DNA from 4 places in the Pseudomonas sp. GW821-FHT01A09 genome. Region 4 is predicted to be linked to each of the others. Evidence: predicted binding sites of a transcription regulator. Region 4 holds the regulator's gene; each other region holds the start of a gene.

Region 1 (2,201 bases), on a different contig from region 4:
TGTCCTGGGTATCGTTCTTCTGGGTCTCGGGCTTGGCCGGGGACACTTCCTGCTCGGGATTGAGCGTGGAATCCGGCGCCAGCTGTGGCGAACCGCCGAGATCGATCACATAGGGCGAGCCACTTTCGGTAAAGCCGATCGGGTCCTTGAAATAGCCGGCAATGGCGATCTTCTGCTCCGGCGTGGCGTTGGACAGCAGCCACAGCACCAGGAAGAACGCCATCATTGCCGTAGCGAAGTCGGCGAAGGCGATTTTCCAGGCGCCCCCGTGGTGTCCGCCACCGAAGCGCTTGACGCGCTTGATGATTATGGGCTGGTTGTTCTCCATGGATCAGCGACCGCGAACCGCTTGCTCCAGCTCGGCAAAGCTGGGGCGGTGGGCTGGATACAGCACCTTGCGACCGAACTCCACGGCCAGCGACGGCGGCATGCCCGAGGCAGAAGCCACCAGTGAGGCCTTGATCGCCTCGTAGACGTTGACCTCTTCCTTGGCATCATGGGCCAGGCACTGGGCCAACGGGCCGAAGAATCCATAGGCCGCCAGAATACCGAGGAAGGTACCCACCAGCGCGGCCCCCACGTGGCCACCGATCGCCGCCTTGTCACCGTCGCCCAGCGACGCCATGGTCACCACGATCCCCAGTACCGCCGCGACGATACCGAAGCCCGGCAGGCCATCGGAAATACCGGTTACCGCGTGGGACGGGTGCTCGAGCTCTTCCTTCATGCTGAGGATTTCCATGTCGAACAGGCCTTCGAGCTCGTGGGGAGCCATGTTGCCGGATGACATGATGCGCAGGTAATCGCAGATGAACGCAGTCATGCGCTCATCCTTGAGGATGGTCGGATACTTGGCGAAAATCGGGCTGGCCGAAGCGTCTTCGATGTCCGCTTCGATGGCCATCATGCCTTCACGACGACTCTTGTTGAGAATCTCGTAGATCAGGCTGAGAATTTCGAGGTAAAAAGCATGGGTGAACCGCGAGCCGAACATCTTCAAGGCTTTCTTGAAGACGTGCATGGTCATGTAGCCCGGGTTGGACTGCAGGAATGCGCCCAGCGCCGCGCCGCCAATGATCATCACCTCGAAAGGCTGAATCAGTGCTGCGATTTGACCGTGGGACAGCACGTAACCACCTAGCACACTAGCGATTACGACGATGATGCCGATGATTTTAGCCATAGGTTAGCAAACACTTACGAAGTCGTGGACGGGGCTGGGCACAAGCAATTTAGTTCAGATGCCCTACTTATCGGCAGAGGTGCGCCAGACTATAGTTAGTCGACATGAAAAACCAGTTTGCCCCCTCCCGCATGCCAGTGAAGTGCCCATGCCACCGCAGACACCCCGTACGCTACAAGCCTGGATCAAGCTGCTCAACAGCATTCGCCTGCCGGTGCCGCGTCTGGCCCACGAGCGGGTCAGCAGCGCGATCAACGATAGCAACCGCTCGATGCGTGAGATCGCCGAACGCATGCAGGATAGCCCGGCGCTGGTGCTGAGCGTGATCCGCGAAGCCAACATGGCGGTCAGCAACGGGCTGGTGGAGCCTGCCGAGAGCCTGGAAGTCGCCATCAATCGCCTGGGCCTCAAGCGCACCGGCGAGTTGTTGCGCTCGTTGCCGGCCGTTGAACCAGCGGACCTGCCAGTGGCCCTGCGCCAGCTGCAAATGATCAGCCTGCACGCCAGCCAGCAGGCCAATGGCCTGTTCGCCGCGCGGCTGGCGCGCCTGTGGCAGGAGATCCACTGGGGCAGCCTGTTGTTTCTCTCGCCATTGTGGCCGTTGGCGATCAGCCACCCCAAGCTGCTCGAAGAGTGGGAGCTGCGGGTGATCCACAAGAACGAACCGGTGGCCAAGGTCGAGCTCGAACTGTTCGGCATCCGCCTGCTGGAGCTGTGCCAGGCCCTGGCCGAGCTGTGGCGCCTGCCGCTGTGGATCATCCAGGGCTATCGCCTGCTGCAGACCGAGCGGCGGCAACTGGTACGCGTCATGCACATCGCCCGGCACCGCGAACTGGGCCTGCAACAACAGCAGGAACTCGACAGCGACCCGGAGCTGCGACGCTGGCTCAACCAGCCCGCCAATACCGTGCTGCTGGCCAACGGTCTGGCGCTGTCGGCGCAACAGGCTTGGGACAGCCCGCACAACACCCGCTGGCAGTACCTGACCTGCCTGTACCTGCAAATGCCGTTGGGCGAT
Region 2 (2,201 bases), on a different contig from region 4:
GGCCTTAACCTCAACCAGACGCTGACGGCGATTTTCTTCTTCCGGGTGCCCAGGGGCGCCAGCTTCGTCGACGAGTACGTCGACAATTTCATCGCCCACTACGGCGAGTTCAAGGCGTTCTTCCTGCGCCGCCAGATCAAGAAGCTGGCCGGACTCAATCACGTGGTGGTCAAGCAGATCGGCGCGCTCAACCGCAAGGACTTCACCAGCTACCTCGATACCGATGGTATGGATGAAAACGTGCTGCCGGTGTTCAACGGCTTGTCCGACCTGGGCCGGGTGCTGGCCCAGGCCAGCGACCAACAGCAGGAGATCGCCGATCAGTTGCAGCATTATTCGGGTGAATTGCACCTGTCGATGGACGACCTGACCAACACCATCGAGCGGCAGAACGCGGTGGCGGCCGATGCCGGGGCCACGGTCGAGACGCTGTCGACCCAGGCCGGTGACACGGTCAACGGTGCCCGCGAACTGGCGCAATCGAGTTTGCGTATCCAGTCCATCGTCCAGGTGATTCAGCAGATCGCCGGGCAGACCAACCTGCTGGCGCTCAACGCGGCCATCGAGGCGGCGCGTGCGGGGGAGATGGGTCGCGGCTTCGCGGTGGTGGCCGACGAGGTACGCAAGCTGGCGGAAATCACCCGCAAGAACGCGGGGGAGATCGGCGTCGATATCGACCTGCTGGCGGGTGAGATCCAACGGGTGGCGCAACAGATCGAGGACCAGTCCACGGCCGTCGGCACCCTGCGTGGAATGCTCGACACCCTCGAAGACTCCAGCCGCCTGACCGGCGGCACGGCGCAACGCACCAAGAGCATCGCCGACACCCTGACGGGGCTGACCCAGGGCGCCGATTCGCGAGGCTGACCGGCAGCACGGCGACTTCATGGGCAGCTAGGCTCATGGAGCGTCGTGCGGTGCCGATACATCGTTTACCTGACAACAGTTCCAATCCTTGCGGATATCCCCAGCATGCTAAAAACAATACAAGCTCGCTATACCGCTACTTTCGTGGGTTTCATTTTGCTGATCGCCATCCTCACCGGCGTTGGCATCAGCCTGTTCATCACCCCGACCCTCACCGCGACGGACGAACGTCATCTGATCAACGAGGCGGCGCAGATCAGCGGCGTGATCAAGACCGAACTGGCCAGGGTGCAAGCGCAGCAACGGGTGATCACCGAGACGGTGCCGCAGCTGGACAGCGACAGCATCGATCGGCTGTTGCCGAGCATGGTCAACCAGTACGGTGAACTGAAAGTGTTTGGTGGCGGCGTCTGGCCGCTGCCGGACAAACGCACTCCCGGGCGGGCCAAGCACAGCACCTTCTATCACCGCGATGCCAGCGGCAAGTTGATCGTCAACACCCACTGGAACTCGCCCGAGTCGCAGAATTATTTCGAGCAGTCCTGGTACCTCGGTGGCCTCAAGACGCCTGCGGGTCAGTGCAACTGGGCCGCGGCCTATCGCGACGATGCCAGCCCCGAGCCGCGCACCAACTGCGCCATGGCCATCACCAAGGATGGCGCCGCCTATGGCGTGTCGACCATCGACGTGACCCTGGGTTTCTTCAACGACCTGGTCGCCCAGAAGGAACGTGACATTCACGCTCAATTGATGATCGTCGAGGCCGACGGCAAGGTGCTCAGCAACCAGCCGGAAATCCCCGGCAACAACGTGCTGAAGAACCTCAGCGATCTGGCTGGCCAGTACCCCTTTGCGGCAGCCCTGCAAAGCGCTTTGAAAACCCCTGCGGCAGTGGCTGTGGCCCATACCACCTACACCGGCAGCGACGGCAAGGACTACAGCCTGTTCCTGCAGCCGATCGAGGGCACGCCGTGGCTGATGGCCGTGGCGCAGCCTACCGCAGTACTGGCAGCGCTGAGCAGCAAGGTCCTCACGACCTTGGCCATGCTGCAGATCCCCATGGTTATCGTCATGCTGCTGGTGATCGTCTTCGCCCTGAGCCAGCTGATGAAGCGCCTGGCGGTGCTCAAGGCCAACATCGATACGCTGTCGGCGGGCGATGCCGACCTGACCAGACGCATCGTCATCCGTGCCGAAGACGAGGTAGGCGCGGTAGGGCATTCGGTCAACCGCTTTATCGTCTACCTGCAAAAGATGATCACCGAAGTGTCCGATTCGTCATCGGTCATCGCCGGTAACATCGAGCAACTGCGTGGTCAGTCCCATGGCACCAA
Region 3 (2,201 bases), on a different contig from region 4:
GCTGCTCGGGCGCCCGTTCATTTACGCGCTGGCGGCCGCCGGCGGCCAAGGAGTGAGCAATCTGCTGGACCTGATCGAAAAGGAAATGCGCGTAGCGATGGTGCTGACCGGGGCCAAGTCGGTTAGCGAAATCAGCGGTGAATCACTGGTGCGGGAATTGCGGCAGGCCTCACTTTAACCCTTCATTTTGCCCATCCGGCAGCTTCTATAGCCAAAGGCTTACACGCGGTGGTGGTGTTTGGCTCTATTGCTCACCCCGCCGGCGCAGTAATCTGAACCCATCAACAGCAACGCAGGCAGCGCTGCTGGATCAGGGACGATCGACCATGGCCATGAGGCCGCCGACAAGGAGGTGGAATGGTCTTGGGAAAACCCGCTTCGGCGGGTTTTTTATTGCCTGCCATTTGCCCCTGCGGTGGCCGACATCAGGCCCTCGGCCCTTGGCAGACGCCATCGTATAACCCCTGCGCGAGATCTTCTCGGCTCGCGTCCACCCTCGCCGTGGACAGCTCCCATCCCAACCTCACCAACTCGGTACGCTGACGCGCGATCTCATTGGCATCGTTGCCATGCTGGACCACCAACACCGCGATGCGCTGCCGGCAGGCGCGCAACTCGGCGTTGGTCTCGTCGAGCTCGGTGGCCAGCAACGCGCATTGCTGCTCGAGCATCTCCAGCGCGGTAGGAAATGGCCCGCAGTCAGGTTCGTGGTTCAGGAGGTCAGTGTCGGTCATAAGCATGTGCCAGCCAGGAGAGGTATCTAGGTCCAGCCGACAGGGTAATGCCAACCACTGTATGGATCAACAGTGATCGACGAAGTATTTATCCTGCGCCTCTGCGCAGGAGGCTAGGGACAACGTCACGGGAAAGCTGTACAGATCAGATTGGGGCCGCGTCCAGAAACAGCACCCCGCCATCAAATAATTCCCTTTCGAAACCTCGGGTTACGCCCTGTTCTCGCGCTGCAGCCCGACTCGTGCAGCTTGAATTTTGTACAACCCCTGTATAGACCACTGTATAAAAAGCGACGAATGGCAGGTTTTTGGCGTCAAGTTTTTACTCTAAACGGGGATAACCCAGTAACTCGCAAGCGCAGCTTGCACCTGCTACCTGGTTATGGACGCCCTTTATGACTCCCCTCCGTAAAGCCCCGCTCGCTGCTGTCATCGCCCCCGGTATCGTCGTGGCGCTCCTCGCCTTCGCTCTGCTTTGGACCCAGCTGGGCGGGGCTTTGTCCTGGCCGCTGGTGGCAGGCTGCAGCCTCCTGCCGAGCCTGACAGCCAGTTTCTATTCGTTGTGGCTGGTGCGTAATACCGAGCGCCAGGGCCAGGCCCGGTTGCAGGCATTGAGCGAATCCCACGCGCAATTGCACACACAGGCGCCACGCCCGGTGGCAGAAAACCTGTTTCAACAGGCCTTGCCCATCTGGGTGCGGCAGATCGATACGTCGCGGGAACAGACCGAACAGGCCATCAACGACCTGACCGCACGCTTCGTCGATATTTCCGGGCGACTGGATCACACCGTGCAAGCCTCCCAGGCCGCAGCCGGCAACGGCGCGCAGGGCGCTGGCGGGCTCAGCACCAGTGAAAGCGAGCTGTATCAGGTGGTGGAATCGCTGCGCATCGCCCAGCAGAGCCGCGACGAAATGCTCGGCGAGGTCAGCAACCTCACCGCCTACACCGGCGAGTTGCGGGCCATGGCGGCAGACGTGGCAGCGATCGCCGCACAGACCAACCTGCTGGCGCTCAATGCCGCCATCGAGGCCGCCCGCGCCGGGGAAGCCGGACGGGGTTTCGCGGTGGTGGCCGACGCCGTGCGCACCTTGTCGAGCCAGTCCAGCGAGACCGGCCAGAAGATGTCCGTCAAGGTCGACATCATCAACAACGCCATCACCCGCCTGGTCGAGGTCGCCGGCCAGAGCAGCGAGCGCAGCCATGACAGCGTCAGCGCCTCGCAGGACACCATTGAAAGCGTACTCGCGCGGTTCGGCGCCATCACCAGCCAACTGCGCGACTCCGCCGACGGCCTGCTCAATGAAAGCGCCGGCATCGGCGAAGAAATCAGCCAGGTGCTGGTCGCCCTGCAGTTCCAGGACCGCGTCAGCCAGATCCTCGCCCAGGTGCGCGACCGCATGAACGCCCTGCACGGCGAACTGCAACAGGCCGAACAGCGCGGCCAGCCGATGGCGCTGGACATCA
Region 4 (2,201 bases):
TGTTGCTCGGCCTGACGCCTAAACGCACCCTGGCTGACGTCATTGAAGGGCGCTGCGAGCTGCGTGACGTGCTCCTGCAGGGGCCCGGCGGGATCCGTATCGTGCCGGCCGCCTCCGGGACCCAGAGCATGGTGCACCTGACGCCCGCCCAGCATGCCGGCTTGATCCAGGCCTTCAGCGACATCGGCGACAACCTCGATGTGCTGGTGATCGATACCGCCGCCGGCATCGGCGACTCGGTGGTCAGCTTCGTGCGCGCAGCCCAGGAAGTGCTGCTGGTGGTGTGCGACGAGCCGACCTCGATCACCGACGCCTACGCGCTGATCAAGCTGCTCAACCGCGACTACGGCATGAACCGCTTCCGGGTCCTGGCCAACATGGCCCAGAGCCCGCAGGAAGGCCGCAATCTGTTCGCCAAGCTGACCAAGGTGACCGACCGCTTCCTCGACGTGGCCCTGCAGTACGTGGGCGCCGTGCCGTACGACGAATCGGTGCGCAAGGCTGTGCAGAAACAACGTGCCGTCTACGAGGCCTTCCCGCGCTCCAAATGCGCGCTGGCCTTCAAGGCGATCGCCCAAAAGGTCGACACCTGGCCGTTGCCCGCCAATCCACGCGGGCACCTGGAGTTCTTCGTCGAACGTTTGGTTCAGCAAACCAGTGCGGGACCTGTCTCATGAGCGCAAGCGGATATCGGATGTACAACAAGGCCTCGCGCGAGTCTCAGCAGTATCAGCTGATCGAGACCTACGCACCGCTGGTCAAGCGTATTGCCTACCACCTGCTGGCGCGTCTGCCGGCCAGTGTGCAGGTCGAGGACCTGATCCAGGCCGGGATGATCGGCCTGCTCGAAGTCTCGACCAAATACGACTCCAGCAAGGGCGCCAGTTTCGAGACCTACGCCGGTATCCGCATCCGTGGCGCCATGCTCGACGAGGTGCGCAAAGGTGACTGGGCACCGCGTTCGGTGCATCGCAATACCCGCATGGTCAGTGATGCCATTCGCGCTATCGAAGCAAAAACTGGCCGCGACGCTAAAGATCACGAGGTTGCGGCCGAACTCCAGATGAGTCTGGATGATTATTACGGGATTCTGAACGATACCTTGGGCAGTCGCCTGTTCAGCTTCGACGACCTGCTGCAGGACGGTGAGCATGAAGGGCTGCACGAGGAGGGCGCCAGCGGTAGCCCCGAGCCATCGCGCGGCCTGGAAGACGAGCGCTTCCAGGCGGCCTTGGCCGATGCCATCGCCAACCTGCCTGAACGGGAAAAACTGGTGCTGTCGCTGTACTACGACGAGGAACTGAACCTCAAGGAGATCGGCGAAGTGCTGGGGGTCAGCGAATCGCGGGTCAGCCAGTTGCACAGCCAGTGCGCGGCGCGTCTGCGCAGTCGCCTGGGTGAGTGGCGGGCAAGGTAAACAAGCAGTTGGGCCGTAATTGAACAACGCGATACCTGTGGTGAGGGGGCTTGCTCCCGAGAGGCCCGAACTGAAACACCGCGGTGAGTCAGCAATGGCCCCTCGGGAGCAAGCCCCCTCACCACTTGCTACACACATAACTGGTTTTGATTGATCGCGCACCCAGGTGCTGGGTGCGTTAAAGACTGCTTGGAGGTCTACTTGGACAAGAACATGAAAATCCTCATCGTCGACGACTTTTCGACGATGCGGCGGATCATCAAGAACCTGCTGCGCGACCTGGGGTTCACCAATACCTCGGAAGCCGACGACGGCGTTACCGCGTTGCCGATGCTGCAAAGCGGCGCCTTCGACTTCCTGGTGACCGACTGGAACATGCCCGGCATGTCCGGCATCGACCTGCTGCGTCAGGTTCGCGCCGATGACCGTCTCAAAAGCCTCCCAGTATTGATGGTGACGGCCGAAGCAAAGCGTGAACAGATCATCGAAGCTGCCCAGGCCGGCGTGAACGGCTATGTGGTCAAGCCTTTCACTGCGCAAGTGTTGAAAGAAAAAATCGAGAAGATCTTCGAGCGCGTCAACAGCTGAATGACGCCACGGGGGCAGCAGTATGGACAAGCAATCCAGTTTGGGTGACTTCGAGTCGACCCTGAAAAAGAATGCCCAGGAGTTGGTCGAACGCCTGGAACAAGGCAAGTTCGGCGAAGCCGTGCAGCTGATCCACGAATTGAACCAGACCCGTGATCGCGGCCTGTACCAGGAGATCGGCAAGCTCACCCGTGAG

The links. Region 4 encodes FliA, which starts transcription of late flagellar genes. Its sites were predicted from a motif close to CTAAAGTTTNNNNNNNNNNNGCCGNTAA; they were not measured.
Region 1: a site for FliA is predicted at 1,251-1,278, ahead of motA (flagellar motor stator protein MotA). Genes of this name have one in related genera too.
Region 2: a site for FliA is predicted at 900-927, ahead of AC3WJP_RS08085 (methyl-accepting chemotaxis protein). Genes of this name have one in related genera too.
Region 3: a site for FliA is predicted at 1,048-1,075, ahead of AC3WJP_RS08460 (methyl-accepting chemotaxis protein). Genes of this name have one in related genera too.

The regions. Positions count from the first base shown of each region.
Region 1 is NZ_JBYSWB010000004.1:183,594-185,794, forward strand. It holds gene motB (flagellar motor protein MotB) at 1-328, opposite strand, end outside; gene motA (flagellar motor stator protein MotA) at 332-1,183, opposite strand; gene AC3WJP_RS06980 (HDOD domain-containing protein) at 1,332-2,201, shown strand, end outside.
Region 2 is NZ_JBYSWB010000005.1:85,849-88,049, forward strand. It holds gene AC3WJP_RS08080 (methyl-accepting chemotaxis protein) at 1-867, shown strand, start outside; gene AC3WJP_RS08085 (methyl-accepting chemotaxis protein) at 973-2,201, shown strand, end outside.
Region 3 is NZ_JBYSWB010000005.1:162,565-164,765, reverse strand. It holds gene lldD (FMN-dependent L-lactate dehydrogenase LldD) at 1-178, shown strand, start outside; gene AC3WJP_RS08465 (hypothetical protein) at 426-734, opposite strand; gene AC3WJP_RS08460 (methyl-accepting chemotaxis protein) at 1,130-2,201, shown strand, end outside.
Region 4 is NZ_JBYSWB010000007.1:80,452-82,652, forward strand. It holds gene fleN (flagellar synthesis regulator FleN) at 1-677, shown strand, start outside; gene fliA (RNA polymerase sigma factor FliA) at 674-1,417, shown strand; gene AC3WJP_RS10745 (chemotaxis response regulator CheY) at 1,631-2,005, shown strand; gene AC3WJP_RS10750 (protein phosphatase CheZ) at 2,028-2,201, shown strand, end outside.